Regions from separate parts of the Actinoalloteichus hymeniacidonis genome, predicted to be linked through region 1. Evidence: riboswitches for the same ligand, from Rfam matches in the RefSeq annotation. Region 1 holds a riboswitch; the other holds the start of a gene.
The links. A riboswitch is a leader RNA that binds a small molecule or an ion and turns the genes downstream of it on or off. The one in region 1 is predicted to bind S-adenosylmethionine.
Positions count from the first base shown of each region.

Region 2: linked by a shared signal. The riboswitch ahead of BKA25_RS23600 (methionine ABC transporter ATP-binding protein) and the one ahead of thrC (threonine synthase) in region 1 are both predicted to bind S-adenosylmethionine.

Region 1 covers NZ_JACHIS010000001.1:4,551,262-4,566,100, reverse strand. The annotation lists gene BKA25_RS19010 (RecQ family ATP-dependent DNA helicase) at 1-93, opposite strand, end outside; gene BKA25_RS19005 (glutamate-5-semialdehyde dehydrogenase) at 187-1,536, shown strand; gene BKA25_RS19000 (cytochrome P450) at 1,700-2,893, shown strand; gene BKA25_RS18995 (ferredoxin) at 2,908-3,132, shown strand; gene nadD (nicotinate-nucleotide adenylyltransferase) at 3,206-3,811, shown strand; gene rsfS (ribosome silencing factor) at 4,395-4,820, shown strand; gene BKA25_RS18980 (histidine phosphatase family protein) at 4,817-5,428, shown strand; gene octT (diglucosylglycerate octanoyltransferase) at 5,425-6,234, shown strand; gene BKA25_RS18970 (DegV family protein) at 6,231-7,091, shown strand; gene BKA25_RS27980 (ComEA family DNA-binding protein) at 7,468-8,169, shown strand; gene BKA25_RS18960 (ComEC/Rec2 family competence protein) at 8,166-10,538, shown strand; gene thrC (threonine synthase) at 10,621-11,883, opposite strand; SAM riboswitch class I at 11,895-12,025, opposite strand; gene holA (DNA polymerase III subunit delta) at 12,204-13,187, shown strand; gene rpsT (30S ribosomal protein S20) at 13,374-13,634, opposite strand; gene BKA25_RS18940 (sulfite exporter TauE/SafE family protein) at 13,887-14,693, shown strand; gene BKA25_RS18935 (hypothetical protein) at 14,796-14,839, shown strand, end outside.
Region 2 covers NZ_JACHIS010000001.1:5,577,267-5,592,105, forward strand. The annotation lists gene BKA25_RS23555 (VOC family protein) at 1-119, shown strand, start outside; gene BKA25_RS23560 (hypothetical protein) at 131-1,279, opposite strand; gene BKA25_RS23565 (DUF4365 domain-containing protein) at 1,276-1,833, opposite strand; gene BKA25_RS23570 (ABC-F family ATP-binding cassette domain-containing protein) at 2,073-3,872, opposite strand; gene BKA25_RS23575 (MFS transporter) at 3,933-5,192, opposite strand; gene BKA25_RS23580 (MFS transporter) at 5,726-6,976, shown strand; gene BKA25_RS23585 (4-(cytidine 5'-diphospho)-2-C-methyl-D-erythritol kinase) at 7,009-7,974, opposite strand; gene BKA25_RS23590 (MetQ/NlpA family ABC transporter substrate-binding protein) at 8,190-9,029, opposite strand; gene BKA25_RS23595 (methionine ABC transporter permease) at 9,182-9,868, opposite strand; gene BKA25_RS23600 (methionine ABC transporter ATP-binding protein) at 9,865-10,884, opposite strand; SAM riboswitch class I at 11,083-11,174, opposite strand; gene BKA25_RS23605 (NAD(P)/FAD-dependent oxidoreductase) at 11,720-12,919, shown strand; gene BKA25_RS23610 (sigma-70 family RNA polymerase sigma factor) at 12,919-13,851, shown strand; gene BKA25_RS23615 (hypothetical protein) at 13,887-14,447, opposite strand; gene BKA25_RS23620 (hypothetical protein) at 14,808-14,839, opposite strand, start outside.

The sequences.
Region 1 (14,839 bases):
GTCCGCACGTAGTCGTGCCTGCGGGCCTGCCAGCGCGCGCAGTCGCTCCTCGGCCAGTTCTCGCAACCCCTGCTCGTCCACATGCTCAGGCATACCTCAGGCCGCACGGGGACATCGCACCGGGTGGGAACTCAGTCGATGCCGGTGGCGGAAAGCCTCTACGCTGGGCAGATGACCAGCACGACGATGGATGAGGCCGTGGAGAACCCCGACACCGAAGGCAGGCACACCCCGGGTGCCGCCGTCGATTCTCCCGCCGACCCGTTGGCAGGCGAGGCACTGCGGATCGAGGTGCTCGATGCCGCGCGACGGGCTCGTTCGGCCGCTGCGGACACCGCGTTGTTGACGCGGGGCGAGAAGGACTCCGCTCTTGTCGCCATGGCCGAGGCACTGCTCGAACGCACCCCGGAGATCGTCGAGGCCAACGAGGCCGATCGGGCGATCGCGCACAAGGCCGATATGGCCGCGAATCTGGTCGACCGCCTGACCCTGACTCCGGAGCGCATCGCTGCGGTGGCCGAGGGGTTGCGGGCCATCGCCGAGCTGCCTGATCCGATCGGCGAGGTGGTGCGGGGCGGCGCCTTGGCCAACGGGCTGGAACTGCGGCAACTGCGGGTGCCGCTCGGTGTGCTCGGCATGGTCTACGAAGGCAGGCCCAACGTGACGGTGGACGCCGCCGGGCTCTCGCTGAAGTCCGGCAATGCGGTGTTGCTGCGTGGGTCGTCCTCCGCCGAGCGGTCCAACACCGCGCTCGTCGGGATTCTGCGTGATGTCCTGGCGGCTCGGGAGCTGCCGGTCGACGCGGTGCAGCTGCTGCCCTGCCACGATCGAGCCTCGGTTCGGCACCTGATCACCGCGCGCGGTCTGGTGGACCTGGTCATCCCCCGTGGCGGCGCCGGTCTCATCAACGCCGTCGTCGAGCAGGCCACCGTTCCCACCGTGGAGACCGGGGTGGGCAACTGCCATGTGTACGTGGACGAGTCCGCCGACCTCGATCGGGCAGTTCGCATCGTGCTCAACTCCAAGACCCGCCGCCCCAGCGTGTGCAACGCCGCCGAGACCCTGCTGGTGCATCGCTCCGTCGCGGAGACCTTCCTGCCGAGGATGGGCTCGGAGCTGCGGGCCGCCGAGGTGCTGCTCCATGCCGACGCCACCGCCGCAGCGCTGCTGCCGGAGTCGGTGCCTGCCACCGAGGCGGACTGGGACACCGAGTACCTGTCGATGGACCTTGCGGTGAAGGTGGTCGACTCCCTCGAGGACGCCATCGATCACATCGGGCGACACGGTTCGGGGCACACCGAGGCCGTGCTCACCACCGACCTGCGGGTCGCGAAGCGGTTCGTCGCCCGGGTCGATGCTGCGGCGGTCGTGGTCAACGCCTCGACCGGCTTCACCGATGGCGCCGAACTGGGCATGGGCGCCGAGATCGGTATCTCGACGCAGAAGTTGCACGCCAGGGGACCGATGGGCCTGCCGGAACTGACCTCCACCAAGTGGGTCATCTGGGGCGAGGGACAGGTACGCCCGAGGTCGTGATCTTTTTCTCGATCGGTTTCCGGGCGGCGGCTCGCTACCCCGCCCGGCATACCGTCATGCGTGTGAGCGCACCGCTCACCACCCTCGTTGACTTTGGGTAGTCGTATTCTTACTCTCTGTGTGGATCTTCCATCTCGGAAGCCGCCGATGAGGAGACGACTGGATGGTCACAGCAGGCGAACCGAGGAGCTATCCCTTCGGGTCGGTCGACCGCTTAGAGCTTGATCCGACATATGCGGCCTTGCGCTCCACCGAGCCGGTGGTGAGAGTCCGGATGCCCTACGGAGAGGACGCCTGGCTCGCTACCAGCTACCAGGACGTTCGGACGGTGTTGTCCGATCCCAGGTTCAGCCGTGCCGCCTCCACCGGCCGGGACGAGCCGAGGATGAGTGAGGACGTGATCCAGGGCGGCCTGCTATCCCTGGACCCACCGGAACACACTCCGCGTAGGCGGATTGTGATGCGGTCCTTGAATACGCGCCGGATCGAGGAGCTGCGCCCGACGGCGCGGTCAGTAGCTGACTCGCTTATCGCTGAGATGGTGCACACCGGTCCGCCTGCCGACGTGGTCCACGACTTCGCCATCCCCTTGGCAGCCGAGGTGACCTTCGAACTTCTCGGGATGGCGACCGAGGACCGCAAACAGTTGTGCGAGTGGACCGACGCCACCTTGAGTGTGACCACGATGAGTCCAGCCGAGGTCGACGAGAGCATGGCGAGGTTGGCGGAATATCTCGCCGAACTGATCAACCGCCACCGGCGGACCCCGTCAGTCGGTCTACTCGGAGAGTTGGTGGACGCGGCCGACAACGGAGTCATCTCCGAGGATCAGATCGTCCCGACTTGGATCGGTGTACTCGCTTCGGGGAACGAGGCCGTCACAAGTCAACTCTCGAACTTCATCTACCTCCTCATCCAGTGGCCGGGCTTGGTCGATCGCCTGCGGACAGATCCTGGTCTGGCCCCCACCCTGGTAGAGGAACTGACACGTTTCGTGCCGCTCGGCGCAAGTGCAAGCTTCGCCCGTTATGCCTTGTCGGACGTACTGCTCGGTGACGTCCTCATCCGGGCGGGGGAGGCCGTGCTTCCTGCCATCGGATCGGCGAACCTGGATCCGGCCGCCTTCGAACGACCCGAGGATCTGGACCCGGATCGGATCGGTCGTCCGCATCTCGGTTTCGGGCATGGTCCACACCGCTGCCCTGGCGCCGCGCTGGCCGGGATGATGCTTCAGGTGGGATTGACCGCGTTGTTCGGGGCACTGCCACAGCTCCGATTCGCCGTCGAGGATGATGGTCTCGAATGGAAGAGTCCGGTGCTGGTCCGGGGTCTGGTCAGGCTTCCGGTCAGCTGGTGAGGGAGGACGACGTCATGAGTCGCTGGAAGATCGACGTCAACCAGGGGGCGTGCGTCGGATCGGGCATGTGCGCAGGCACCGCGCCCGAGCATTTCCGGCTCGACGGCGCTGCGGCCAGCGCGATCTCGGAGGAGATCGACGCGCACGATGGGGTGATCGACGCCGCGGACAGCTGCCCGGTCGAGGCCATCCTGGTGCGTGAGTTGGTCGGTGGGAAGGTCGTAGCACCGGTCGACTGACCTGGTCGGCCGCCGCCCATCCACCCGACCGGTAAGCTGCCCGTTCGTGTCCGAGACGACGGCGGTGAGTCCGATGGAGAGTTCTGCCCGTCGGCGGGTGGGTGTGATGGGCGGCACCTTCGACCCGATTCACCATGGCCACCTGGTGGTCGCGAGCGAGGTACAGGCACGCTTCGAACTGGACGAGGTCGTGTTCGTGCCCACCGGAAAGCCCTGGCAGAAGGACGGCCAGGTCATCACCGCCGCCGAGGACCGCTATCTGATGACGGTCATCGCGACGGCGTCCAACCCGAGGTTCTCGGTCAGCCGTGTCGACATCGACCGCGACGGGCCCACCTTCACCGTGGACACCCTGCGGGATCTGCGCACCCATTACACCGATACGGACTTCTTCTTCATCACCGGCGCCGACGCGTTGGGGCAGATCCTGTCCTGGCGTCGAGCCGACGAGCTGTTCGCGCTCGCGCACTTCGTCGGAGTGACCAGGCCCGGCTATCAACTCGCGGACCACCACCTGCCGGCAGGCTCGGTGACGCTGATCGAGGTGCCCGCGATGGCGATCTCGTCCACGGCGTGTCGCACGCGCGTGGCGGAGGGGATGCCCGTCTGGTACCTGGTTCCCGACGGCGTCGTCCAGTACATCTCCAAGCGGGACCTATACGTCGATTCCAGTCGCTGACCTGCTGTCTTGTCGCCATCGGGGGTCGGTGGGAATGAGTCCGATCGGTTCTGGAGTCGGTCCGTCGTGTGGTCCAGCACGGTGATCGCCGATGCGGTCTGGCGCAGGGCGTAGGCGAGGTGGAGCCACGGTATGCCATCGGCGAGAGCTCGGCGCCGGTCTGCGTTGTCCGATAGGTAGTGGCCTCATCGGCCTGTGCGGCGGGATCGACCTCGAACCGGCCGATGTCGCGGAGCCGGGTGGGCAGCACGCTCGACGTCCGGATGGGGGCGTTCCCGCCCGTCTCGGGCGCAGCAGCGCTGTGGATCGACGGTGTTGTCGAGCTGGCGTGACCCCTGTGGCACGAAGTAGTCCGGCAATCGATTACACCAGGTCAGCGACGAAACGAGTCGGCCAGGGTGGTCCTGGTTCCCGCTCGCATCACCGCACCGGGTGCGGGCTGTACCGGGGCCTGACGTCGGACCAGGATCGTTCCAACACCCGGCTACGTCACCTCACGTCTTTTTGCGTGTCGGCGATGTACCGGGCACCGGTACGCTCAGACACTCGAGCGGGCGAGCTTGCCCGCCACGGAGGGAGAACTGTGGTAGCGACCGACGAGGCGCGGAAGACGGCGCTCGTCGCCGCCCGTGCGGCGGCGGACAAGAAGGCCCACGAGATCGTGGTGCTGGACGTGTCCGATCAGCTTGTCATCACCGACTGTTTCGTGATCGCCTCGGCGCCCAACGAGCGTCAGGTCTCGGCCATCGTCGACGGCATCGAGGAGAAGCTGCGCGAGATCGGTGTGAAGCCGGTACGCCGTGAGGGCGCCCGTGAAGGCCGGTGGGTGCTGTTGGACTTCGTGGACGTCGTCGTCCACGTGCAACACGCCGAGGAACGTGCGTTCTACGGGCTCGAGCGGCTGTGGAAGGACTGTCCGAGGGTGCCGTTCGACGATGGAGCCCCCACGTCGACGTCTTCCGAGGACAGCGCCGAGGCGGCTTCGGCGACCGAGGACGATCAGGCGTGACGCTGTCCAGATTGGTGCTCTGGCGGCACGGCGAGACAGGGCACAACGCAGAGGGCCGGTTGCAGGGCCACCTCGATACCGAACTCACCGAGCGGGGGCGTGCGCAGGCTCGCCGTGCCGCGCCCGAGTTGGTTCGTTTCGAACCCGAGGTCGTGGTCACCTCGGATCTTCGTCGTGCTGCCGACACCGCGTCGGCCTTCCACCTGATCACCGGCGTCAAGACTCAGACCGACACCAGGTTGCGTGAGACGCACATGGGTGATTGGGAGGGTCTGACCTCGGTGGAGATCGAGGAGGCCTGGCCGGGGCTGCTGTCGAAGTGGCGCGACGATCCGACTCAGCCGACGCCGAACGGGGAGACACGGATCCAGGTCGCGGACCGCGCCGCAAGCGTCGTCGCAGACCTGGATAAGGAGTATTCGGGCACGGTGTTGCTGTGCGCCCACGGTGGTCTGATCACGACGCTCACCGGGCGGTTGCTCGGTCTGGATCTGCCCCATTGGCTGCAACTCGGTGGCATCGGGAACTGCCATTGGACGGTTCTGGAACGCCGTGCCGACGACATCGTGTGGCGGCTACGGCAGTACAACGCAGGCATCTCGGAGTGAACGCGGCGGATCGTAGAGGTGGGGAGCTGCTGGTCCTCGGCGATTCCCTCGCCTTCCACGGTCCGCAGGGCCCACATCCGGCCGACGAACCGAGGCTGTGGCCCAATGTCGCCGCCGCAGAGTTGGGCGGTACCGCTCAACTCGTCGCGGGGCTCGGTTGGACGGCACGGGACGCCTGGTGGGCATTGACCGGCGATCCGAGGGTGTGGGCCGCGTTGCCGCTGGTCCGCGCGGTGGTATTGGGTGTCGGAAGCATGGACACGCTGCCCTCGCCGCTGCCGACGGCATTGCGGGAAGGCATCCGGTACCTGCGTCCCGACGGCCTGCGTCGACGGGTCCGGGCGGGTTACCGGCGGCTCCAGCCGTCGCTGACCCGGGCCATGGGCGGTAAGCCGGTGGCGCTGCCGCCTCGGCTGACGGTCCGGTATCTCGATGAATGCAGACGGGCGATCCGAGCGCTACGTCCCGAGCTACCGATCATCGCGATGGTGCCCTCGGTCCACCGCGCCGACTCCTATGCCCGGATCCATACCGGGCATGCGCCTGCCGAAGCGGAGATCCGGGCCTGGGGCGGCCGAGTCGGCATCCCGTTGCTCGATCTGCCTTCGCTGGTCACCGACCACCTGGACTCCGGCCAGGGCAACCGTGACGGGCTGCACTGGGGCTGGACGGCACATCATGCCGTCGGGCTGGCCTTGGCCGAGCTGGTCATCGCGACCGGCGAACCCATCCGGACGGCGATACGGCCGACGCACCACGGCATCGAAGCGATGGCCTGGCGGCAGAACAGCAGGCGCCCGGGATGACCGTGGCCATCGTCACCGATTCGACAGCCCACCTCCCCGAGGGATTCGCCGAGCGATATCGGGTGCGGGTGGTGCCGCTGCACGTCCTGGTGGACGGCCGGTCGCGGCGAGACTGCGTCGACGTCGGCCCGAAGGAACTCGCCGCCGACCTCCGGGCCCACCGCCTGGTCACCACCTCCCGCCCGACACCGAGCGAGTTCGCCGCGGTCTATCGAGAACTGCTGCGGGACGGCGCCGAGATGATCGTCTCGGTGCACCTGTCGGCAGACCTCTCCGGAACCTGGGATGCGGCGTGGTTCGCAGCCGAGGAACTGGGCTCGGACCGGATCAAGGTGATCGATTCTCGTTCCACCGGGATGGGCCTGGGCTATGCGGTCCTGTCGGCCGCGATCGCGGCGGGCTCCGGTGCCGATGGCCACGAGGCTGCCAGGATCGCCGAGGAGACAGCGCTGCGGACCAGGGCCTTCTTCTGTCTGGACACCCTGGAGTACCTGCGACGTGGTGGTCGTATCGGCACTGCGGCGGCGTTCCTTGGCACGGCGCTGGCGGTGCGTCCGCTGCTACACGTCGACGACGGCGGCATCGTCCCCCTGGAGAAGGTCCGCACCTCTGCGCGGGCGCTGACCAGGCTGGTCGACCATGTCGTCGAGACCGCCGGGTCCGGCGATGTCGGCGTGGCGGTGCACCACCTGGATGCGCCGGAGCGAGCGGTGGAACTGGCGTCGAGGATCGAGGAACGCGTTCCCGGCTGCCGGGCCTGTCTGATCTCGGAGTTGGGCGCGGTGATCGGCGCGCATACCGGGCCCGGCGTGCTGGGCGCGGTCGTGTTGCCGGGCGGCCCTGACCTGATCGGCTGAGCCACCCGAGTGGCTGGGCGTAACCCCACGACGTTACGCAACCGAGGGCGATCGGAAGGCCGCCGTCGCGTTCTGACCGGGGAGTTGTCCACACCGTCCGATCCATCCACATGTGGATCTTGAACTCGGGTGTTGCTCGTGATCGACGGCTTGAATGCACGGCATGGCCGTTTCCACGACACCACGCCGAGCTGTCTTCCCGGGCCCTCGGCGGCGACTCGACGTCATCGTCACCGGGGAGGACGGCGATGGCGTGCCGCCGGACGCCGGTGTGACGAGGGCCGTCGGGGATGGCTGGAGACGGCGGGACGGGACCGGTCGAGGTGCTCCACCCGTCGGCGGGCGACATCGCAGTCGCGTCGGTGACCCGACCTCCGTGAAGCTACCCACCGAAGGCAGGCTCAACCGCCTCGTCCGGCGCTGGGTGCCCGCTGGCATCGGCTCGGCCCGACTGGACCCCGGCCGATCGGGCGCGCTGGCGCTCGGGCTCGGCGCGGTGGGTATCGCCTTGGTCGTCACGGTGGGATTGCTCTGGCGGTCCGCGCCTGCTGCGGAACCACTACCGCTGGTGCCCGCCGCCGCCACTCCGCAGACCTCGTCGACCTCGGTGGCAGAGACGACGACGGCGCCCGCCGAACTGGTGGTCAGCGTCGTCGGGCGGGTCATGACACCCGGACTGGTCACGCTCAGCGCGCCAGCCAGAGTGGCGGACGCGGTGGCGGCTGCGGGCGGGGCACACCCGGATGCCGATCTCGACACGGTGAACCTGGCTCGTCCGCTGGCAGATGGTGAGCAGATCCACGTCGATGCGCCCGTGCCACCCGGAGCGCAGTCCGACGGCGGCGTGGTCGGCGGTGGCGAGGCCGCGGCCACCGCCGGTGGTGGTGCCGCGATCGACCTGAACGCGGCATCGGTCGCCCAGCTCGACTCGCTGCCCGGCGTGGGGCCGGTCACCGCGCAACGCATTCTCGATTGGCGGACCGAACACGGTCGGTTCGATTCCGTCGAGGACCTGCGCGAGGTGGACGGGATCGGCCCCACCAGGTACGAGCGATTGAAGGACCTGGTGACGGCATGATCGAGCAACCGGCTCGCCGTGACCTCCGACTGGTGCCCTCGGCGCTGGCGGTGTGGGGCACCACCCTGGTCGGGATGTACGGCGGCCACCACGCCGCGATCCTGGTCGGGATAGTGGCCTGCCTGCTGGTGATCGGCTGCGGCCTCCGGGCCTGGCATCGATTCCCGCTCGCTCGACGAATGATGGCGGGCGTGCTGGCCGTCGGGGCACTGACGATCACGGCCTCGATCGGTATCGCCCTTCGGGTCCAACACACCAGCGGCCATGAACTGCGGGCCGCAGCCGAGCGAGGCGCCGAGGCCCTCGTGCGGCTACGACTCACCGAGGATCCGGTCCGGTTGAGCAGCGCGGGCTATGCAGGCTCGCCGGACGACGGCAGGTTGTTGATCCGCACTCAGTTGACCGCGATGCGAGGGGACGACGGATGGACCCCGACCTGGGGAGGAACGATAGTCCTCGCCGATGACCCCGAATGGGCGACGCTGCTACCCGGTCAACAGGTGACCGTCGAGGGCTCGCTGCTCCCTGCCCGCTCCGGCGACCTCACGGTGGCGGTGCTCCGGGTGCGGGGACCACCCACGGCGGTCGGGCCGGTCTCGTGGTGGCAATCGGCTGCCGACGTGATCCGCGGTGGACTGCGGACCGCAGCCAGCGTGCTGCATCCCGATCCGGCAGGCCTGCTGCCCGCACTGGTGGTCGGCGACACCCGCGATCAATCGGCTCAGGTCGAGGAGGAGTTCCAAGCTGCGGGATTGACGCACTTGACCGCTGTGTCCGGCGCCAATCTGGCGATTCTGTGCGGGGCCGTCCTGTTGGGATGTCGGGCATTGAGCCTCGGGCCGATCCCGTCGACCTTGGCAGCGGGCGTGACGCTCGTGGGCTTCGTGATCCTGGCTCGTCCGGAACCCAGCGTGCTTCGGGCGGCTGCGATGGGCGCGGTCACCCTGCTGGCCTTGGTGCTCGGACGGCGTCGCTGTGCCCTGCCGGCGCTGGCGGGAACGGTGATCGTCCTGTTGATGGTGCGCCCGGAGTTGGCCACGCATCCGGGGTTCGCATTGTCGGTGGCGGCGACGGCGGGTCTGGTGATCCTGGCGCCGAGGTGGGCGGGTGCCCTGCGGGATCGAGGTGTCCCCGTTGTGCTCGCGGAGGCTCTGGCCGTCGCGATGGCCGCGCAGCTGGCCACCGCCCCGCTGGTCGCCGGGCTGTCCGGCGAGGTCAGTCTCATCTCGGTATTGGCGAACCTGCTGGCAGCACCGGCGGTGCCACCTGCCACGGTGCTGGGGGTGCTGGCGGCGCTGATCGCGCCGCTGCACCTGGGTACCGCCGAGCTGCTCGTGCGGTTGGCCGGGCCCGAGGTGTGGTGGTTGATCCTGGTCGGACGTCATGCCGCTGCTGTTCCCGGGGCGCGCCTGGACTGGCCGGGCGGGATGGGCGGCGGGGTGCTGCTCGCGGTGGTTCTCGTGGTGCTGATCCTCCTCGTGCGATCGCGGCGAACCCGGACCCTGGTGCTGGCACTGGTCTTGGTGCTGGTGCTCTTCCTGGTGCCGAGCCGGATCGTCGCACCGGGTTGGCCGCCACGGGATTGGACGGTGGTGGCCTGCGACGTCGAACAGGGCGATGCCATCGTGCTCGCCACCGGCGAGCCCGGCAGCGCGGTGGTCGTGGACACCGGACCGGACAACGGGGCCGTGCACGCATGCCTGCGTGATCTCGGCGTCCACACTCTCGCGCTGATCGTGCTGAGTCATCTCCATGCCGACCACATCGGCGGGCTGACCTCGGCGATGACCGGGCGGCGGGTGTCGGCGGTCGCGGTCGGCCCGCTTCGTGCACCCGCCTGGGCCGATACTCGGGTGCGCGAATCGGCGGCTGCGGCCCAGGTGCCGATCGTGGAGCTCCGGGCCGATCAACGCCTGGACTGGCCCGAGCTGACCATGGAGGTACTCGGACCGGTCGCCCCACCTACCCGGGTCGACGAGGAATCCGGCACGGAGATCAACGATGCCTCGTTGGTGATCCGCGCGACGACGCCGGTCGGTCGCGTACTGCTGACCGGGGACGTCGAATTGGCCGGTCAGGATGCCCTGCTCGGCTCGGGCGTCGACCTCGGTGCGGACGTGCTCAAGGTGCCGCATCACGGCTCGCGCTACACCTCACCACGTTTCCTCGCGGCGATCAGACCGAGAGTCGCCCTGATCAGCGTGGGTGCCGACAACCGCTACGGGCATCCCAATGCCACGGTGATCGACGAGCTGACGACGCTGGGCGCCGAGGTGGTGCGTACCGACCTCGGCGGCGACGTGGCGGTGGCCGAGGGAGCCGAGGCGCCGTTGGTGGCTCGTCGTACCCCGGAGGTGGCCCAGCCGTGAGCCGGGGCGGGACCGATTCACCGATCCCGCCGGCTCCTCGACCGCCCCGAAGTCCCAAGTCCGATTCGAGACGCCGGTTCGCTCAGTAGCCGAGCGCCTCGTGCACGGCCTGCGCCGACGGCGGCACGGTGGCCGTGGGTCCGACGTGATCCTGAATCGCGTCGAGGGTCTTGAGGCCGTCGCCGGTGATCAGCAGTACCGTCTCGGCCTCCGGGTCGATCTTTCCGGCCTCGACCAACTTCTTCGTCGTGGCCACGGTGACCCCGCCTGCGGTCTCGGTGAAGATGCCCTCGGTCCTGGCCAACAGGCGGATGCCCGCGACCACCTCCTCGTCACTGACGTCCTCGATGGCACCGCCGGTGCGTCGGACGGCGTCGAGCACGTAGGGGCCGTCGGCAGGTGCGCCGATCGCCAGTGAACGGGCGATGGTGTCCGGGCGAACGGGCTGGACCACGTCACTGCCCGCTCGGAACGCGGCGGACACCGGAGAGCAGCCGGTGGCCTGGGCACCGAAGATCCGGTAGGGCGTGGGCTCCACAAGACCCAGTTCGCCCAGTTCGCGGAAGCCTTTGTCGACCTTGGTGAGTTGCGCACCGGAGGCGATCGGGACGACGATCTGCTCCGGAAGTCGCCAGCCGAGCTGCTCGGCGACCTCGTAACCGAGCGTCTTCGAGCCCTCGGCGTAGTACGGCCGCACGTTGACGTTGACGAACGCCCAGTCCTCGTGCTCGGCCGCCAGCTCGGTGGCAAGCCGGTTGACGTCGTCGTAGTTGCCCTCCACCGCGATGAGGGCACCGTCGTAGGCCGCGGTGGTCAACACCTTGGCCCGCTCCAATGTCGACGGGATCAGCACCACGGAGCGCCAACCCGCACGAGCCGCCGCAGCGGCGACGGCGTTGGCGAGGTTGCCGGTGGAGGGACAGGCCAACACCTGGAATCCCAATTCCCGGGCTGCGGCCAAGGCCACAGCGACCACGCGGTCCTTGAAAGAGTGGGTGGGGTTACCGGTGTCGTCCTTGACCCACAGGTTCTTCAGCCCGAGTTCGGCGCCCAGTCGGTCGGCACGCACGAGCCGGGTCAGTCCGGGCTGGGTGTTGGCGTGCTCATCGACGTCGGCGGGTACGGGGAGCAGGTTGCGGTAGCGCCAGATGGAACGGGGGCCCGCCTCGATGTCCTCCCGGCGGATCCTGCCGAACTCGTAGGCCACTTCCAGCGGTCCGAAACATTCGGCACAGGCGAATTCGGCCGCGAGCGGAATGCGGTTGCCGCACTCCCTGCAGGACAATGCGATTGCCGGACCGAGATCCAACGTGGCATCCGTGGAATTGCGCAGGGTGGTCGTCATCGCGAGGCCTCTCCTCATCTTTCCCGCTGTCGCGGGCCGGAATTGGCACCGTGATCGTCGACAGCCCGCAGAGCGCGGTTGGCAGGCGACGCCGGTTGCCGGGGTTTCGTAGGGCCGGACCCTCTACCCCTCTGGATGAAGTCTTCAGTTGTGCGGCCAACCCTAGGGCATCGAAACAGTCCGAAACCACCCTGCGTCCGAAGCGTGGGACCGGATGCCCTCTTCCGACGGTGGCCTTCGCCGCATCCGCGCGGCAGGATCGGACCGCCGTCGGCCTCTCGGCGCCGAAGCCGGTCGGGCACCCGTGCCAGGATGGTCGGGTGAGCAAGCAAGCCGCCCCGGCCGCCCCGCTTCTGCTGGTCCTGGGGGAGGAGGAGCTACTCGTCGAGCGCGCCGTGCGAGCGGCGTCGGACGCGGCGAAGGCACTCGACCCGATGACCGAGACGGTCCGGATCAAAGCAGCCGAACTGACCGTGCCACGGTTCGCCGAGTTGGTGAGCCCCTCGTTGTTCGGCGAGGGGCGGGTGGTGGTGGTGGATACGGCCCAGGACGCCGGCGCGGAGCTCGCCGAGGCGCTCGTCGCCTATCGGCCGCAGCCCGATGACGGGATCGTCCTGGTCGTGGTCCATTCCGGCGGCGGTCGTGCCAAGCTGGCCAAACAGCTTCCGGCCGCGCTCAAGGGCAACGGCGCAGCCGTGGAGGAATGCGGAAAGATCACTCGGAGCAACGAGCGCGAGGCCTTCGTTCGCAACGAGGTGCGGCGGGTCGGTGGCCGGATCGACGCTCGGGCGGTATCGGCCCTGGTCGAGACGGTGGGCTCGGACCTGCGAGAACTCGCCGCCGCCGCAGTTCAACTGGTCGCCGACACCGACGGACCCATCGACGAGACGGTTGTCCGTCGGTACCACCGGGGCCGCGCGGAGGTCACCGGGTTCGCCGTCGCGGAGAAGGCCGTCACCGGCGATCGGACGGGCGCCCTCGAAGCACTTCGGTGGGCTCTGCAGACCGGGGTGCCCGCCGTGCTGATCGCGGACGCGTTGGCGGACGCCGTGCGCAGCATCGCCCTGGTGCGCGGCGCCCGTAATGGGGATCCCATGCAGATGGCTGGTGAACTGGGCATGCCGCCGTGGAAGATCAAGAAGGTGCGTACCCAGGTCCGAGGCTGGGAGGAAGCCGGGTTGGGCAGGGCGATGCACCTGGTGGCCGCGCTCAACGGCGAGGTGAAGGGCATGGCGGCCGATTCCTCGTACGCGCTGGAACGCGCGGTGTTCGGAATCATCGACGCCAGATCCGCCGCCCACTGAGAGACCTGCGTCTGCGGCGGTGCGGTCTCCTGTGTCACCGCGCTCCGACGCTCTGAAAAGCGAGAGACCGCCGAGGGAATGCCCCTCGGCGGTCTCGATCGACCTGTCCGTGCGCCACCGAGCTGCCGCTGTACGCGGCCGACGGCCTGCGTCACGGATAGCCAGGACGAAGTCCTGGCAGACAGCTCAGAGCTGGTTCACGCGCTTGGCGATCGCCGACTTCTTGTTGGCGGCCTGGTTCGCGTGGATGACGCCCTTGCTGGCAGCCTTGTCCAGCTTGCGGCCCGCCTCGCGGCTCAACGTGATGGCCTTGTCCTTGTCGCCGGCCTCGGCAGCCTCACGGAACTTGCGGATCGCGGTCTTGACCGAGGACTTCACCGCCTTGTTCCGAAGCCGGGCCTTCTCGTTGGTCCGGATCCGCTTGACCTGTGACTTGATGTTCGCCATGCGACAACCCCTCGGTCTCGATGTGTGTCAGTCGTGCCGCGTATCTCTCGTGGCGCTGCCGAGCGTTCACGCAGGCGAAGCCCGGATCGGGAACGACAGTCTTCCTCCATGGCGGAATGCCACACGGCACGACGGCGCAGTCTAACAGCCGGGAAACCGCGCGCCGTGGGGCGCCGGAAGCCGGTCGGGCTGTGACGATTCTCGCCATCGACGCAGGTCTGAGCCGCCACGCACTGATCGTAGGCTCGATGGGTGTCGAGTCCTCTGGAGTGGGCCGGGTTCGCCGACGTGTCCCTGGCAGCGCTTCTCTTCTTATGCGTCGCGGCCTTCGCCGCAGGTGCCGTCGACGCGATCGTCGGAGGCGGGGGACTGATACAGCTGCCCGCGCTGCTGCTGGTCATGCCGGGTGGCGACACCCTGCTGAGTCTGGCCACGAGCAAGGTGGCGGCGTTCGCAGGCACGGCCTCGGCGGTCCCGACCTACGCTCGACGGACGCGTATCGACTGGTGGACGGCGGTGCCTATGGCACTGATCGCCTTCGGGGGCGCGGTCGGCGGGGCGGCCTTCGCGAACCTGCTGCCCACCGACGTGCTCAACTGGGTCGTGTTGATCGCCCTGGTGGGCGTCGGAATCTATACCTGGCGCAAACCGGCACTCGGCTCGGTGGAGACCCCGCGCTTCGGCCGCCGAGCACAGATCGCGTTGGCCGCGCTGGGTGGCCTCACCATCGGCTTCTGGGACGGGCTGGCCGGCCCCGGCACCGGATCGTTCCTGGTCTTCCTATTGGTCGGGATGCTCGGCTACGCGTTCCTGCACGCTTCGGCGACGGCCAAGCTGGTCAACACCGCCACGAACCTCGGAGCGCTGTGCTACTTCATTCCCGCAGGCAAGGTGCTGTGGGGACTCGGTCTGACGATGGCGGCCTGCAACATCGCAGGCAGCGTCACGGGGGCGCTGATCGCCACCCGTCAGGGCTCGGGCTTCGTGCGACGGGTCTTCCTCTCCGTGGTGGCGGCGATGGCCTTGACCCTCGGCGCACGTCTGATCTTCGGAACCTGAATCGACGCCCACCAGCATTCTGAACGAATAGCGGGCATAGGTCCGGTATCGGTTCTCCCCTGGCGGTCGACAAGCGGTGTCCGGCGGCATCAGGATGACCGCGTGCAGCCTCGGACAGACACGTCCTATGCCCCGCGTCCGGTTCG
Region 2 (14,839 bases), 1.0 Mb from region 1:
TGCTCACCCATGGCGCCGAGCTGGTCGGCGAGATCGTGCAGTACGAACAGAGCTATCGGCTCTGCTATCTCCGTGGCCCCGAGGACATCATCGTCGGACTGGCCGAACAGCTCGACTGACGCGAGCTGTTTCAGCGCAGTCGGTCGAGGCTGCCCGGATCGATGCTGATCGCTCCGGTGAGACGCCACGCACCGCGTTCGAATATCAAGTCTCCGGTCACGACGATCGGCTGCTTGCTTCGGTGTGCCTGGATTGCACCCTCATAGTCGAGACCGGCAAGCGGCACCTGGACTTTTCGCAACCGGCCATTGACGTGTGTCGTCAGTACGATGCTGGTGCTATCGAGATCATCATCGCCGTTTTCCTCCCGGTTCAAGGTACGTACCATCCCGAACAGGGTCTCCCGTCGCGGCGGTTCCTCCCGTCGGACCAGTCGTTCCCGTAGCAGCGGAAGGCCCGCCATCGCATCGCGATCGACGCGGATACGCGAGGTCTCCACAGCAGGTGTCGGGGCAGCTGTGGCCCAGGCGAAGGACAGATCCACCATGCGTAGCGTCCTTGGCTGAGTGAGGTCTTGCAGCGACTCCACCAGGTTGGCACTCAGGCCGGATTCCGCAGCACGATCGAGGGCTTGTTCGTCCCAGGCCAACGCCAGCCTGCGCACCGACGACAGGTCGGAGGCGAGTGTCGTCATGACTTTACGGGCGAAGGGCAGGTCGGAAGCAGCCTCGTCCGGTGCGGCATCACCGAGCCGGGACACGACGGTGAAGACGAAACTGCCCCGCTGGGTATGCCCCAGCCGGATCCCATCGTCGAGGTACTCGGTGACGACAGCTGATCGCCTGCCTCGATGCGAGTGCAGCGGGTCGTCGGCCGTCGTGGCTGCGGCCTTCATCATTCTGAACAGTGCACCGAGAGACGCTTCGGCTTGCCGGAACGGAATGGTCCCGTCCAGCAGTTCTTGATCAAGCCGAACGTAGAAGAGATCGGCACGAGCGCTCGTGATGTGTTCCACCAACTGCGCGATATTCCAGTCATAGATGGAGGTGAGAGCGAGGAGCACCTCCTTGAAGCGCCGCGAGAAATCCACGTAGTCGGTAGCCAGCGGAAGCATGATCCGGCCGCGTAGCCCGCCCTCGCCCGGGAGCCGCCAGATCTCCTTGATCTCCGCCTGCCGTGCTTCGAGTTCCCACCCGTGAGAGGCCAGGTACTGCGAGACCGCAGAAGGCGACAGCACGGACGTAACTTCTTGCAGGTCACCATCCCGCAGGTAGCTCATTGCCCACCACCTTCACCGAGCTCGTTCATGGTGCGCTGGAGCGCTGGGACATCGAAGAAACCGTCTCGGGGCAGGCGCACCGTCTTGTTCGCCCTACCCTCCACGATGTCACCCAGACTCGTTGCCCGCGCCCAGTACATCCGACTTTCACTCGTGAGTCCCTCCTCCGAGAGATCGAGGAGGCGGTGCGGATCCTCCGGGATCAGCAACACACCGAGGAACGCAGGAACGAAACGCTTGGGATTACACAGCTTCAAGAACGATTTGCGCTCCAACGTCCACGCGAGGTAGCCGTCCTTGAGCAAGCCATGTTGGGATGTGCACTTCAGCTGGAGCTCCAGCTCCGGGTAGTTGAACTCCTTATGCTCGCGGGAGTCCACGATGGTGATGTCGACTCCGTCATAGTCCGTCTCATGGCTCTTGATCGAACATCCCGCTGCTGCCGCGACCATTCGCACGAACGCAAGACTGAACTGCTCTTGCATGGCGTTACGTGGTAAACCGTCGACCGGGCCCCTGGTTGTCAGTTCTCGGCCGCTCGCCACGTCCGTCATACCTTCTTCTTCCGCCGCTCTAGATCGACAGAAGACTAGGGACCGCTCTCGCGCTCTTTGTCGTCTTCAACGCGCCTTCACCCGATCGGTTCGCCGACCACCCCGGTCGAGTGCTCGCTGACCCAGCAATGAGCTGGGCTCGACAGAGCAACCGGTTCCGACAACGGAGGTTGTCGGCTGCGGCCCGGTCGGCGAGAGAGCAGGACGGGGACCCGCTGGGCCATGCCTCGCTGCCGCCCTCATCCCTCCAGCGCGTCGGCTGACAGGAGCCATTCCTCCTCGACCTCGGCCTTCTCGGCCTTGAGCTGTCGGAGTTCGGCGTCCAGATCCATCAGCCGACCGGTGTCGCTGCCCGCATCCGCCAGCGCCTGGTTGAGTTCCTTCTCCTTCTTGTCCAGGGTCGCCAACCTGCGTTCGAGCTTGGCGAGCTGCTTGCGGGCGGCCCTGGTGTCGGCGGCGGACATCCCACTGCCTGCGGACGGGCTAGCATTCTCGGTCCCCGCCGAGGTGGCCTCGCCCACCGAGGTCGGCTGTGTTTGCAGCTGTTCGCGGCGACGCAGGTATTCGTCGATTCCGCCCGGCAAATCGGTCACCTGGCCGTCTCCGAACAACGCGACCGTCTTGTCGCAGACCCGTTCGATGAGGTACCGGTCGTGTGAGACGACCACCATGGTTCCCGGCCAGGAGTCGAGCAGGTCCTCGAGCTGTTGCAGGGTGTCGATGTCCAGGTCGTTGGTCGGTTCGTCGAGCAGCAGCACGTTGGGCTCGGCCATCATCAGCCGGACCAACTGCAGTCGGCGTCGCTCGCCGCCGGACAGGTCGCCGACCGGCGTCCATTGCTTGCCCTTGGGGAAGCCGAGCCGCTCGGCCAGCTGGGCGGCGGAGAGATCCTGTTTGCCGAGGGTGACCCGGGTGGCGACCTCTTCGACGGCCTCCAGCACCCGCAGCTGCGGCGGCAGGTCGTGCAACTCCTGGGTGAGGTGGGCGAGGCGCACGGTCTGTCCCTGGATGCGTTGGCCCGCTGCCGGTTCCCGCTCCCCCGCCAGCATCCGCAGCAGGGTCGTCTTGCCCGATCCGTTGACACCGACCAATCCGACTCGATCCCCGGGGCCGATCCGCCAGGTGATGTCCTCGGCGATGGTCAGATCGCCTGCACGCAGGTCGACGTTCTCCAGTTCCAGCACCGTGCGCCCGAGTCTGCGCTTGGCGAAGGTCATCAGCTCGACGGTGTCCCGGGGCGGTGGGACATCGGAGATCAGCGTCTCGGCCGCCTCGATGCGGTATCTCGGCTTCGAGGTGCGGGCCGGTGCTCCCCGGCGCAGCCAGGCGAGTTCCTTACGCGCCAGGTTGCGGCGTCGGTCCTCGGCCGCGTCGGCCTGTCTGGCCCGCTCCGCCCTGGCGAAGATCCAGTCGGCGTAGCCGCCCTCGTACTGTTCGACGCTGCCGCCGACGACCTCCCAGGTCCTGGTGCACACGGTGTCCAGGAACCAGCGATCGTGGGTGACGACGATCAGGGCACAGCGGCGGGCGGTGAGATGCCCGGCCAGCCACTGCACGCCCTCGATGTCGAGGTGGTTGGTCGGCTCGTCGAGCACGATGAGGTCGAGTTCCTGCACCAGCGCCGCGGCCAGCGCCACCCGACGCCGCTCACCGCCGGAGAAGTTGGCCACCGGGGCGTCGAGGCCGCGTTCGGTGATGCCCAGGCCCTCCAGGATGCCGCGCACCCGCGCGTCGGAGGCCCATTCGTGCTCGGCGGCGTAGCCGAGCGGATCGAGGATCGCCTGGCGGACCGTCGAGCCCTCCGGGAGTTCGGTCCGTTGGGTCACGACAGCCATCCGCAGGTCGGAGGTGTGTGCGACGCGGCCGGAGTCCGGTGGCTCGATGCCCGCCATCACCTCCAGCAACGTGGTCTTGCCGCCGCCGTTGAGCCCCACCACGCCGACGCGCTCGCCACGTCCGATGCCCAGCGATACGGAGTCGAGCAGGTTTCGCACGCCGTAGGACTTCGACACCTCGGACAGGTTCACCAGGTTGACCATCGGCCGGGACACACTCCGTTTCGTCCATCCGCCACGACCCGCGCGGCCGCCACCACTGCATTATCCGCTCTCGTCGGTCGCCATCCGACCTGCCGGGGGCGTTGAGAGGCCCGACGACCGTCTGCCACCCCGACTACCCAGGCTCCACAGCATGGCGACCGCGATCGAGGCCAGTCCGCCGATCACCACGACGGTGGTCGGCGCCAGCACGGCCAGCGCCGCACCCACTAGGGCGAGCGAGGTCCGTTCGGACATGCCATCGGCGAGGTGATAGATGCTGAACACCCGGCCGTGCAGGTGTCGTGGCACATCTCGGAGCAGCAGGGTGACCTCGATGCCGATGATCACGCCGCCCGCGATGCCCATGATGAACAGCACGATGGCGAGCGGGACGGCGAGCGTGGCCAGTGGCGCCACCGAGGTCCAGGCGACTCCTTGCACGAGATAGGCCGTGAGGTGGTGGGTGCGCATGGTTGTGGCGGCGAGTTGTCCGGCCAGCACCGTGCCCACCAGTAATCCGGCTCCGTAGACGGTGAAGAGCAGTGCCACGCCCCGGCCATCGCCGGAGAGGTCGGTGCCGAAGATCCCGAGCAGCACGGTGAGACCACCGCCGATCAGACCCCAGGAGGTGCAGAGGGCGACAACGGCCCTGGCGGCCCGATTGCGGCGTAGGACGGCGATCCCACCGCCGAGTTGTAGCCGTCGTGGCGCAGCTGCGGTGTCGAGGCCCATTCGTCCGATGACAGGCATTCGCCACACCACGAAAGCACCGAGCACCTGGAGTCCGCAGGCGAAGCCGAAGACGGGCAACGCGCCGAGATCGCTGACCCCGCTGCCCGCCACCGCGCCCAGGATCGTCGTGATCGCCATGATGCGGGACACCGCGGCGTTGGCCAGTGGCCATTGGCGTTCGTCGAGCAACGCATAGCGGAGCCGCTGCAGCGCCAGGGGTGGGAATTGGGCCGCTATCGAGCAGATCGCGTTGCACCCGGCGACGGCGATCAGCGATTGGGATAGCGACACCGCCATGCCCATGATCAGCACGGCCTGTACTGCGAGAGCGACGCCGGCAGCCAGCCTCGGTTCGACGTGGTCGACCACCGCGCCCGCGACCGGTCCGGCCAGCAGACCGGGAACCGTCCCCGCCAGCAGCAGCCAGGCCAGTGTCGAGCCGGAGTGTTCGGCCAGTACTGCGACCGTCAAACCGATCTGGACGGTCCATAACCCGAGGGAGCCTGCTAACCCGACGAACCACAGCCTGCGGAAGGGCCCGGAGTCCCAGATGCGGATACGCCGGCTTCGATTGTCACTCTCTGTCACCAGTCGATCATGCAAGCTCCACCGGACTGGATGTCAAGAGCTCGCGGCTGGCGTGCGCGCCGCAAAGTTCGCTTACCACCATACAATTCCACCGTTTGCCTTTTACCCGAAAGGCGCAACGGAAGTCCGATTGGTTGCGCTTTAGCCTATCCGGCTGCGCCATCGGGCGCACCGCGTTAGCCCGTACCGACGATTGCGCACGCCGCCCACTGCTCCGTAATATTGATCTTCTCGTGATGGTTGTCGATCGACTGCAATCATCCGAATTCGCGAGCTGGGGGTTGAGCAATGAACTGACCGAGAGAGCCCAGGTCCGACGCGCCAGGTCATCCTTGCCGGTGGGCGCTTCCACGGTCGATATCGACCATAAAACCCCCTGAATTCGCCGTGAATTATCTAGGTCAAATTTCATGGCGCGTTTCCGCGACCTTGTTCCGCAGTGTCATTCTGCGGTGCCCGTTACCCGCATTTGGCACCCTGCAACGACTCTTCGAAGGTGGGACGCCGCCCCGTTTCAAGGAGAGTCGAGTCAGTTGATCAACAGCGGCGCCGCCGGAACGACGTCACCAATTGCCGGAAACCGCAGTTTCCTGGCGCTGCTGTTGGCAAATGGAATATCGGCATTGGGCACCGGCCTGTACCTGCCCGCGATCCAGCTACTCGCGGTCGAGCTGACCACCGATGAGACGGCGGTGGCCGCGCTGAAGGTGGCCTCGGTGCTGCCCGCCGCCCTGGTCACCCTGTGGTCCGGGGTCGCCGCCGACCGAATGCGCCGCCGGGCATTGATGATCTTCAGCGATGTCGTTCGGGCCGTGGCGATCCTGTCCTTCGCGGGCCTGGTCGCGGGCAATGTGCACACGCTGTGGCCGCTGTATCTGGTCGCCATCGTGTTGGGCTCCACGCAGACGCTGTTCGATAGCGCGGCGCAGGCGATCCTGCCGCAGTTGGTGCCCCACCACGAGCTCGACCGCGCGAACAGCCTGCTGACCTTCTCCTGGACGATGGGGGTCGCCTTCCTCGGTCCGGCCATCGGCGGCGTGTTGTTCTCGATCGACCACGCCCTGCCGTTCGTCGCGAACGCGGCTACCTTCCTGCTCTCGGCGGTCATGCTGGTCTGGGTTCGGGTGAAGACCGGCGTCGCCGTCCCCCGGGGACCGAGGGGGATCCGCAGCATCACGGCCGAGGTCGGCACCGGCATCCGACACGTCCTGGAGCACCGCGTCCTGCGTTCGGTCACGCTCATCGGCGCGGTGGTGAGTTTCTGCGTCGGAATGATCACGAGCGTGTTCGTGCTGTTCAGCACCCGCTGGTTGGGGCTCGATGCGATCGGGTTCGGACTGTTCCTGGTCGGCGAGGCCGTCGGCGCACTGGCAGGCAGTTACCTGGCCGTGCGGCTCGAAGGACGGGTGAGTCGCCGCGTGATCGTCCGGGCGGTACCACTGCTGATCGGGGCCATGTACGCCCTACAGGCCGTGACGTCCTCGCTCCCGTTGGCCTTCGTGGTCGTCTCCGCCGGGAACGCCATGTTCATGGTCTGGACGATCGTGGCGACCTCGATACGACAGAGCATCGGTCCCAACGCGCTGCTCGGGCGTATCACCAGCGTCGATCGCCTGTGCGGCCTGACCGCTACGGGGGCTGGGGCACTCGTCGGTGGCACGGTGGCGGGCAGCCTTGGTGTCCAGGCCCCGTTCTTCCTCAGCGCCGCCGTGTTGTGCATCCTGCCCCTGTGCGTCCGGCTGCGAGTGGATCAGGACGAGGTGCCGACGTCGCTTCGTTGGTGACTCGGGCTCGTCTCCTGCCCGATGCCTGCCACTCATGCGTGCACCGGTGGTGGGGCAGGCCGCGTCTGATCCTCGCGTTGCACGACCTTGGCGCCCGGCACCGGCCCCTGGGCGACCCGAACCGTGCGGCAGACTCCCGCCCCGGACAGCTCGGCTGCCACCTGGACTGCGGATGCCGCGCTCTCACACAGGAAGGCACAGGTCGGTCCCGAACCGGACACCACACCGGCCAGCGCGCCCGCGTCCACGCCTGCCCGCAGGGTCCGACGCAGTGTGGGGCGCAAGGACACCGCCGCCGCCTGCAGGTCGTTGCCGAGCAACAGGGCCAACTGCCGAGGGTCGCCGGAGGCCAAGGCCTCCAATACGGGTTCGACGGAGCCGATGCGGGGTGGTCTGCCCTCATCGCGCAGCCGGTCCATCTCGTGGAAGACACTCGGCGTCGACAGTCCTCGGCGGGCCAGCGCCAGCACCCAGTGGAACGAGTGCCGGGACAGCACCGGGACGAGCCGCTCGCCGCGACCGGTACCCAGCGCGTTGCCGCCGTGCAGACAGAACGGCACATCGCTGCCCAGCGTCGCCGCGACATCGGCGAGTTCGTCTCGGCCGATGTCCAACTTCCACAGCGAGGCCAGCCCGACCAAGGTCGCCGCCGCGTCGGCACTACCGCCCGCCATGCCACCCGCGACCGGAATGCCCTTGTTGATCACCACCCGGACCTTCGGATCCGCTGAGTTCCGGCCGACATGCGCGGCCAGCGCCTCGACGGCTCGCCACGCGAGATTCGTCGGCCCGGCGGGCACGGCATCGGCTCCCTCGCCGTGCACCTCCACGCCGGGATCGTCCGTGGCTGCGACGGTGATCTCATCGGTCAACGACAGGGCTTGGAAGACGGTGATCAGATCGTGGTAGCCATCCTCACGCAGATCGCCGACGCCAAGGTGCAGATTGACCTTGGCCGGAACGCGAACCGTTATCGGGGGTGGTACGACTGCGAGCACCCCTGCAGCCTACGGCCGGTTCCGCTGGATGTGTTCGATCAACCTTCTATGAGCACTCTTCGGCATCAGACGATCACCTTCCGTTAGTCGCTGGTGCATCCGGATCACCCCGCTCGACCCCCATCCGTCCCCCTGCACGAGGGCCGAGGGCGGATGGGGGCCGATGGCCGCGACGATGCTTGTTCTCACCCGCTTTCCGGCGAGAACGAGTCGGGTCAGAAGGAGGGCAGCACACCGCCGTCGTAGTTCTCCTCGATGAAGGTCCGAACCTCATCGGAGGTCAGCAGCTCCACGAGCGTGGCGATCCTCGGGTCGTCGGCCAACGCGGGCGTGGTGACGATGCCGTTGGCGTTCGGGTTGTCCGCCGCCTCCTCCAGCAGGATGGAGTCGTCGGCCGGGCTCAGGCCCGCGTCGATGGCGTAGTTGCCGTTGATCACCGAGGCGTCGGTGTCGGCGAGGCTCACCGGCAGCTGCGCGGCCTCCAGCGGCGCGAACTCCAGGTTCTTCGGGTTGTCCTCGACATCGGCCTCGGTGGCCTGCCCCTCGGTGCCCTCCCGCAGGCTGATCAGGTCGTTGGCGGCGAGCAGTTGCAGACCCCGGTTGAGGTTGGCCGGGTCGTTGGACACGCCGATGGTGGCGCCGTCGGGCAGGTCGTCGATCGACTCGACGCTCTCCGAGTAGAGGCCGAGCGGTTCGAGGTGCACCGCCTCGATCCACTCGTACTCTCCGCCGTGCTCGATCTCGAAGTTGTCGAGGTAGGGAACGGTCTGGAAGTAGTTCGCCTCCAGCGAGCCCTCCTGCAGCGCGGTGTTGGGCTGGATGTAGTCGGTGAACTCGACGACCTCCAGTTCCAGTCCCGCCTCCTCGGCCAGCTCCTCGTTGATGAAGTTGAGGATCTCGCCGTGCGGCACCGGGCTGACGCCCACGCGCAACGGGCCGTCCGTCGAGCCGGGCTCGGTGGCGTCCGGACCGTTCTCGCTGCCGCAGCCCGCGAGCACGGCTGCGGAGGCGGCCAGCAGGACGGTGGTCTGTCTGACCCGAGCTCGAATACGCATTGCGGTGTACTCCTTCTTCGCTGGTGGCCCACTGTGCGATTGCGGCCAGTGTGTCCACAGTGGACTGAATTGGACCGACGCCACCGGACTCCGGACGCCGTTGCGCGGCAACGGGCCGGTGGCGCGGGTAGAACAAGCTGTGCGTGGCGCGATCAGATCTTCAAAGCGGACCGCCGTCGATCGATGCCTCGGGCCAACCGGTCGAAGAGCAGCTGGGTGAACCACGCGAGGGCACCCAGCGCGATCACCGACGCCCACAACATCCGGGTGTCGTTGCGCTGGTAGCCGTAGCGGATCGCCACGTCGCCCAGTCCGCCACCGCCGATGACCCCGGCCATCGCCGAGTAGCCGATCAACGTCACCGCCGTGACACCGATCGCCGCGACCAGCGCCGGGCCCGCCTCACGCAGCAGCACGCTGCGGACCATGCGCGTGCGGCTGGCTCCGGTGGTGATGGCTGCCTCGACGACCGCGGCGTTGACCTCGCGCAGGGCAGCCTGGACCAGCCGTCCGACGAACGGGATAGCACCCACCGTGAGCGGGACGATCACGGCCGTCGGGCCGATCGTGGTGCCGACCAACGTCCTGGTCACCGACCCCAGCAGGACCAGCAGCACCACGAACGGCAGTGAACGACCGATGTCGACCACCACGCCGAGTACCCGGTGCAGGACCGGACGCGGGCTCAAACCGGTCGGCGAGGTGATGTGCAGCAGCACCCCGAGGGGGATTCCGCCGATCGCCGCCAAGACGGTGGCGATGCCGACCATGAAGATCGTGTCTCCGGTGGCGGCTGACACCAGATCGAAGACCCGATCCCACGGGGTCGGTTCTCTCACGCGGCCACTCCTCCTATCTCCTGCGGGGTGCGACGGATCGTCGCGTCGTGCTCGCCGAGCCAGGCCAGCGCAGCCTCGGATCGGTCACCGGTCAAGCCGATGCGGAATCGAGCGACCGGGGTGTCGCCAAGCCTGGTGAGACCGCCGCCGAGGATCGACAGGTCGACGCCGAACCGGTTGGCGGCCTCCGGCAGCAGCGCGCCGACGGCGGCGAATCCGACCAGCACCACCTCGGCGACGACGTCGGCCCGCGTCGAGGGATTGAAGGCCCCCGTCGCCTGGTCGACCTCGGGAAGCAGGGCGGAGGTGATCCGGCTACCTGGCACGCTGAGCAAGTCGAGCACCTTTCCGTGTTCCACGATCTGTCCGTCGTCCAGCACCGCGACGTCGTCGCAGATCCGCCGGACCACTGCCATGTCGTGCGTGACGACGAGGACGGTCACACCGAGTTCGGCCCGCGCCCGGTCGAGCACGGTGAGCACCGAACCGGTGGTCTCCGGGTCCAGCGCCGAGGTCGGTTCGTCGGCCAGCAGCACGGACGGCCGCGCCGCCAAGGCCCTGGCCACGGCGACACGCTGCCGCTGACCACCGGAAAGCTGATCGGGGTAGTTGCCTGCCTTGTCGGTCAAGCCGACCAGGTCCAGCAACTCGACGACCCGGGAACGACGCGCCGCCGGGCTCACCCCGGCGCTCTCCAGCGGAAGCGCGACGTTGCCCGCGGCGGTGCGCTGGCGCAGCAGCGAATCGCCCTGCGGAACGACGCCGATGCGGCGGCGGGCGGCCCGCAGATCACGACCGCGCAGCGAGACCAGGTCGGTGCCCTCGACGGTGATCGAACCGCTATCGGGCTGTTCCAGCAGCGCGATGCACCTGGCCAGCGTGGACTTTCCCGCGCCGCTGGGGCCCACCACCCCACACACCGTGCTTTCCGGGACGGACAGGGTGACCCCGTCCAGGGCGTGCACCACGCCGTTCTTGCCGGGGAAGGTCTTGGTCAGCTTGTCGACAGTGATCATCTTTAGCTCCACGACGCCGGGCCGCGCGAAAGGCGGCACGCTGAGACCGCCCCCATCGGGGGCGGTGAGAAAGGGCGACGAAATTCCGGTGGGTTCTAAGCTCGGGTTGACTCGAGGTAGACCCGACAGCCGGAAGCGGTTCGACGACACTGGTCGACCACACGTCGGCGCGTGAGCATGAAGCGAACTAACACTACGACTCCATCGGTCCTGGCGTTAGCACCTGCCCAACGAGTGGGTGGTTGCTGCGGCGTCATAGAGCCAGGTCTCTCAGCCGCTCAGGATGGTCGGTCTCACTGAGTAAAACCGACGAGCGAGTGTGAACGCAAGTAGATTCAGGCCACATCGGCACAACGGCACCCGTTTCGCCCAACGTGAAAGCGCTTCGGCGCGGGCTCCAGGCACGAGGTCGGGCAGCCAGAGCGTGTCGGAGGACACGCACAGCGAACGCGATCGGTTGGCAGCACGCCGTCGGGTCGGGTCGCCGCCCGGACGCTCGGACCACTCGGGTTCGGCCTGGGCAGCAGGGATTCTCCACCCGCGTTCGTCGTCTTCGAAGCAACGAGCGCGATCCCCTGCCGGGTTCGGGGATTCGCTGCACCGACTCGGGATCAACGCGGTGATCTCGCAGGAGGATGCCCGGTGACCGCCCTTGGGCAAAGTTCGGCGGCCCGACCGGCCGACTCGATGATGGCTCGCCCGAATCGTTCGTATCGCGCCGAACGAGCGCACGGCGACGATCCCGGACATCAGTGACCCAAGTCACTCTTCGGCCGTGTCAGGAATCCCGGTGCCATCTCGTTCTGGGTGCGAACGTAGAGACAGGAGCAGGAGAATGCGCCATCGCATCGTTGTCCTGGGGGCCGGATACGCCGGGGCCTTCGCCGCCGGATACCTCGCCCGTCACCTTCACCCCGACGACTTCGACATCACCGCCGTCAACGCCGAATCCCACTTCGTCGAGCGGATGCGCCTGCACCAGCTCGCCGCAGGCCAGGATGCGCCCCGCCATGAATTGGCGAAGGTGTTCGCAGGCACGAGCCTCCGGCTGCGAGTGGCGCGTGTCACCGCCGTCGATGTCGAGCACCGAATCGTCACCGTCGAAGACCGTGCTGGCACCGAACGACTCGAGTACGACACCCTCCTCTACTCGCTCGGCAGCACCACCGCCGACCACGGCGTCCCCGGCGTGGCCGAACACGCCTTCCATATCGCCGAACGGCAGCCGACACTGCGATTGCGTCGCAGGCTGGGCGAGCTGGCCGAGAATGGAAGGGTGCTGGTGGTGGGCGGCAATCTGACCGCGATCGAGGCCGCTACCGAGATCGTCGAGGCTCACCCCGAACTACAGGTCACCCTCGCAACCAGCGGCGAGCTGGGCGGCTGGCTGAGCCCGAAGGCTCGCCGTCATCTGTTTCGTGCCTTCGACCGATTCGGCATCACAGTGCACGAGCACACCACCATCGGCCGGGTCGAGGCCACGGGGGCCGTCGCCTCCGATGGCACGACCCTCGCTTCCGACGCGACCGTGTGGGCGGCGGGTTTCTCCGTCCATCCCATCGCCGCCGCGAGCGGTCTTGATGTCGAACACGATGGCAGGATCACCGTCGACCGTCTGATGCGCTCGGTCTCGCACCCCGAGGTCTACGCCGCCGGTGACAGCGTCCATGCCGTCGGCGATAACGGCAGTCCGCTGCCGATGTCGTGCGCTTCGGCGGGATTCACCGCCAGGCAGGCAACGGCCGCGATCGTCGGGGACCTGACCGGTCGGAAGATCTCGAAGATCCCGATGGCATACCTCGGAAACTGCCTCAGCCTCGGACAACGGGATGCGATCTTCCAGGCGGTCGATGGCGAGGCGCACTCGAGGTCCTGGTCTCTCCGGGGCCGGCCTGCCGCGCGTCTCAAGGCTGGAGTGCTCAAGAACGTCGTGTGGAGCACCTGCCATCCGACCTACGGGCTGCCGAGCCGCAAACTCCGGCTGACCACCGCGGATCGTTCGGTCGGCCGCGATAGGCACGCAGAGTCGCTCTGATGGACACTGCTCACCTGGGGTATTTCGAGGTCAACCGGGATCGGTTGGCCTCGATTGCCTACCGACTGCTCGGCTCGGCCGCCGATGCCGAGGACGCCGTGCAAGACGCATTCCTGCGCTGGCAGTGCGCAGACCGATCACACATCGAGGTACCCGAGGCGTGGCTGACCAAGGTAGTCACCAATCTGTCTCTCGACCGCCTCCGGTCGGCGCAGCTGCGGCACGAGCGCGCGGTCGGCGACTGGCTGCCCGAACCACTCCTGGACGGTGACCCGATGCTGGGCCCGGCCGACACCGTCGAACAGCGGGAGTCGGTGACGCTGGCGGTGCTGGTGCTCTTGGAGAGCCTGACGCCGATCGAGCGGGCGGTCTATGTTCTCCGCGAGGCCTTCTCCCATAGCCATGCCGAGATCGCCACGATCCTCGACATCACCGAGTCCGCGAGCCAACAGCACACCCACCGGGCTCGACGTCATGTCGCCACCAAGCGGACCCTCGGTGCAGTCGACGGTGCCGCCGCGCGCCGCATCGTCGAGGCCTTCGTCAACGCCGCCGCCTCGGGCGACACCGAACGCCTGGTGGCGTTGTTGACCGACGACGCGACCGCGATCGCCGACGGGGCCAACTGGACCACGAAATTCACCCGTTACTCGGTTCCCGATCGAATCGCCGCAGCCATACGCGCCAACTTCAAGCCGACTCCGGCGAGGCGAAAGCTGCTGGGCGGCGCCCCGGCCATCCACGCCGCCGTGGTCAACGGCTCCCCCGCACTGGTCGTGACACTCGAAGATCGGGTGCGCGGGCTCGCCGTTCTGGAGATGCGCGACGGCAAGGTCTCGGCCGTGCGCAGCATGGGAACCACCGCCCGTTTCGGTCGGCTCATCAAGGAATGGCGCCGACGCGAACACGACGCGCCCCTCATGGAATGGTGATTCTTATGTCCCCTGCCAGCGTGTTTCCGCCGGTCTCAGCGGTAGGCGCGGCGTGGCCGGCGCTCGGAACGGAAGACCAACAGCCCCAGCGGTACTACATCGCACCGGTACCGCAGCGGCGTGGCTGGCACCGATAACGAGCCGATCAGGCAGGCAACGCAGGGCGCGCCGTCGCCGGGAACGAGCCGTTCCAGGCCGTCGCCGAGGCGGAATGTCGTGCCACACAGGGCAACGAGGCGGGTTGCGGTGACGCCATCGGCGGGCACGATATGCACCTGAACTTCCCCGGATCTGCGGACGAACCAGCGGACCGCGTCATCGGAGGCCGGCGGATCGACTTCGCCGAGGTGGATGGCTCGGCAGTCGTGACAGTCCTCGACATGGGTACTGGGGATTCCCGGCTCGACCTCGGCGGGTGGTGGACCGAACAGGACCCCGGCTCCGCAGAGCGCGATTGCCCGGTCGCCGTCAATGGGCAGCAGTTCGCCCGCGTCGACGAAAACCTTGTGTCGTTGCAGGATCAGCCCTGCTTCCGGCGCCGCGACCTGATCGATCAGCAGAGGTTCGCCTGCGGTGTCGGCCGGCAGCTCGCTCATCGGGTCACCGCCGCATGCAGATAGGGACGCACTCGGGCGGCCCGGAGTTGTCGGACCGTGCCGACGACGAAGAACGTGGTGATCGTGGGTTCGGGTTTCATCGGATCACCGCCCGCGCACGACGAATCGGCACGATGACCGTGCCGGTCTCCGCTGGTCTATCGAGGACGGAACATGCGGGGCACGGTTGGTCCTCGTAGTAGCACTCTTCGATCGGCCACCGGTTGAGTGCGACGAAACGAGATCCCCCGCACGCAGGCCACACCACCACCGAGCCGTCCCGCTGTTCGCTTCGACCAAGGTGGGTATCGCCCATCTGTACCGAACGAACGAACCACCAGGGCGCATGGAACGGATCGCTCATCCTCGGCCCCCGTTTCCAGCGGTGGCCA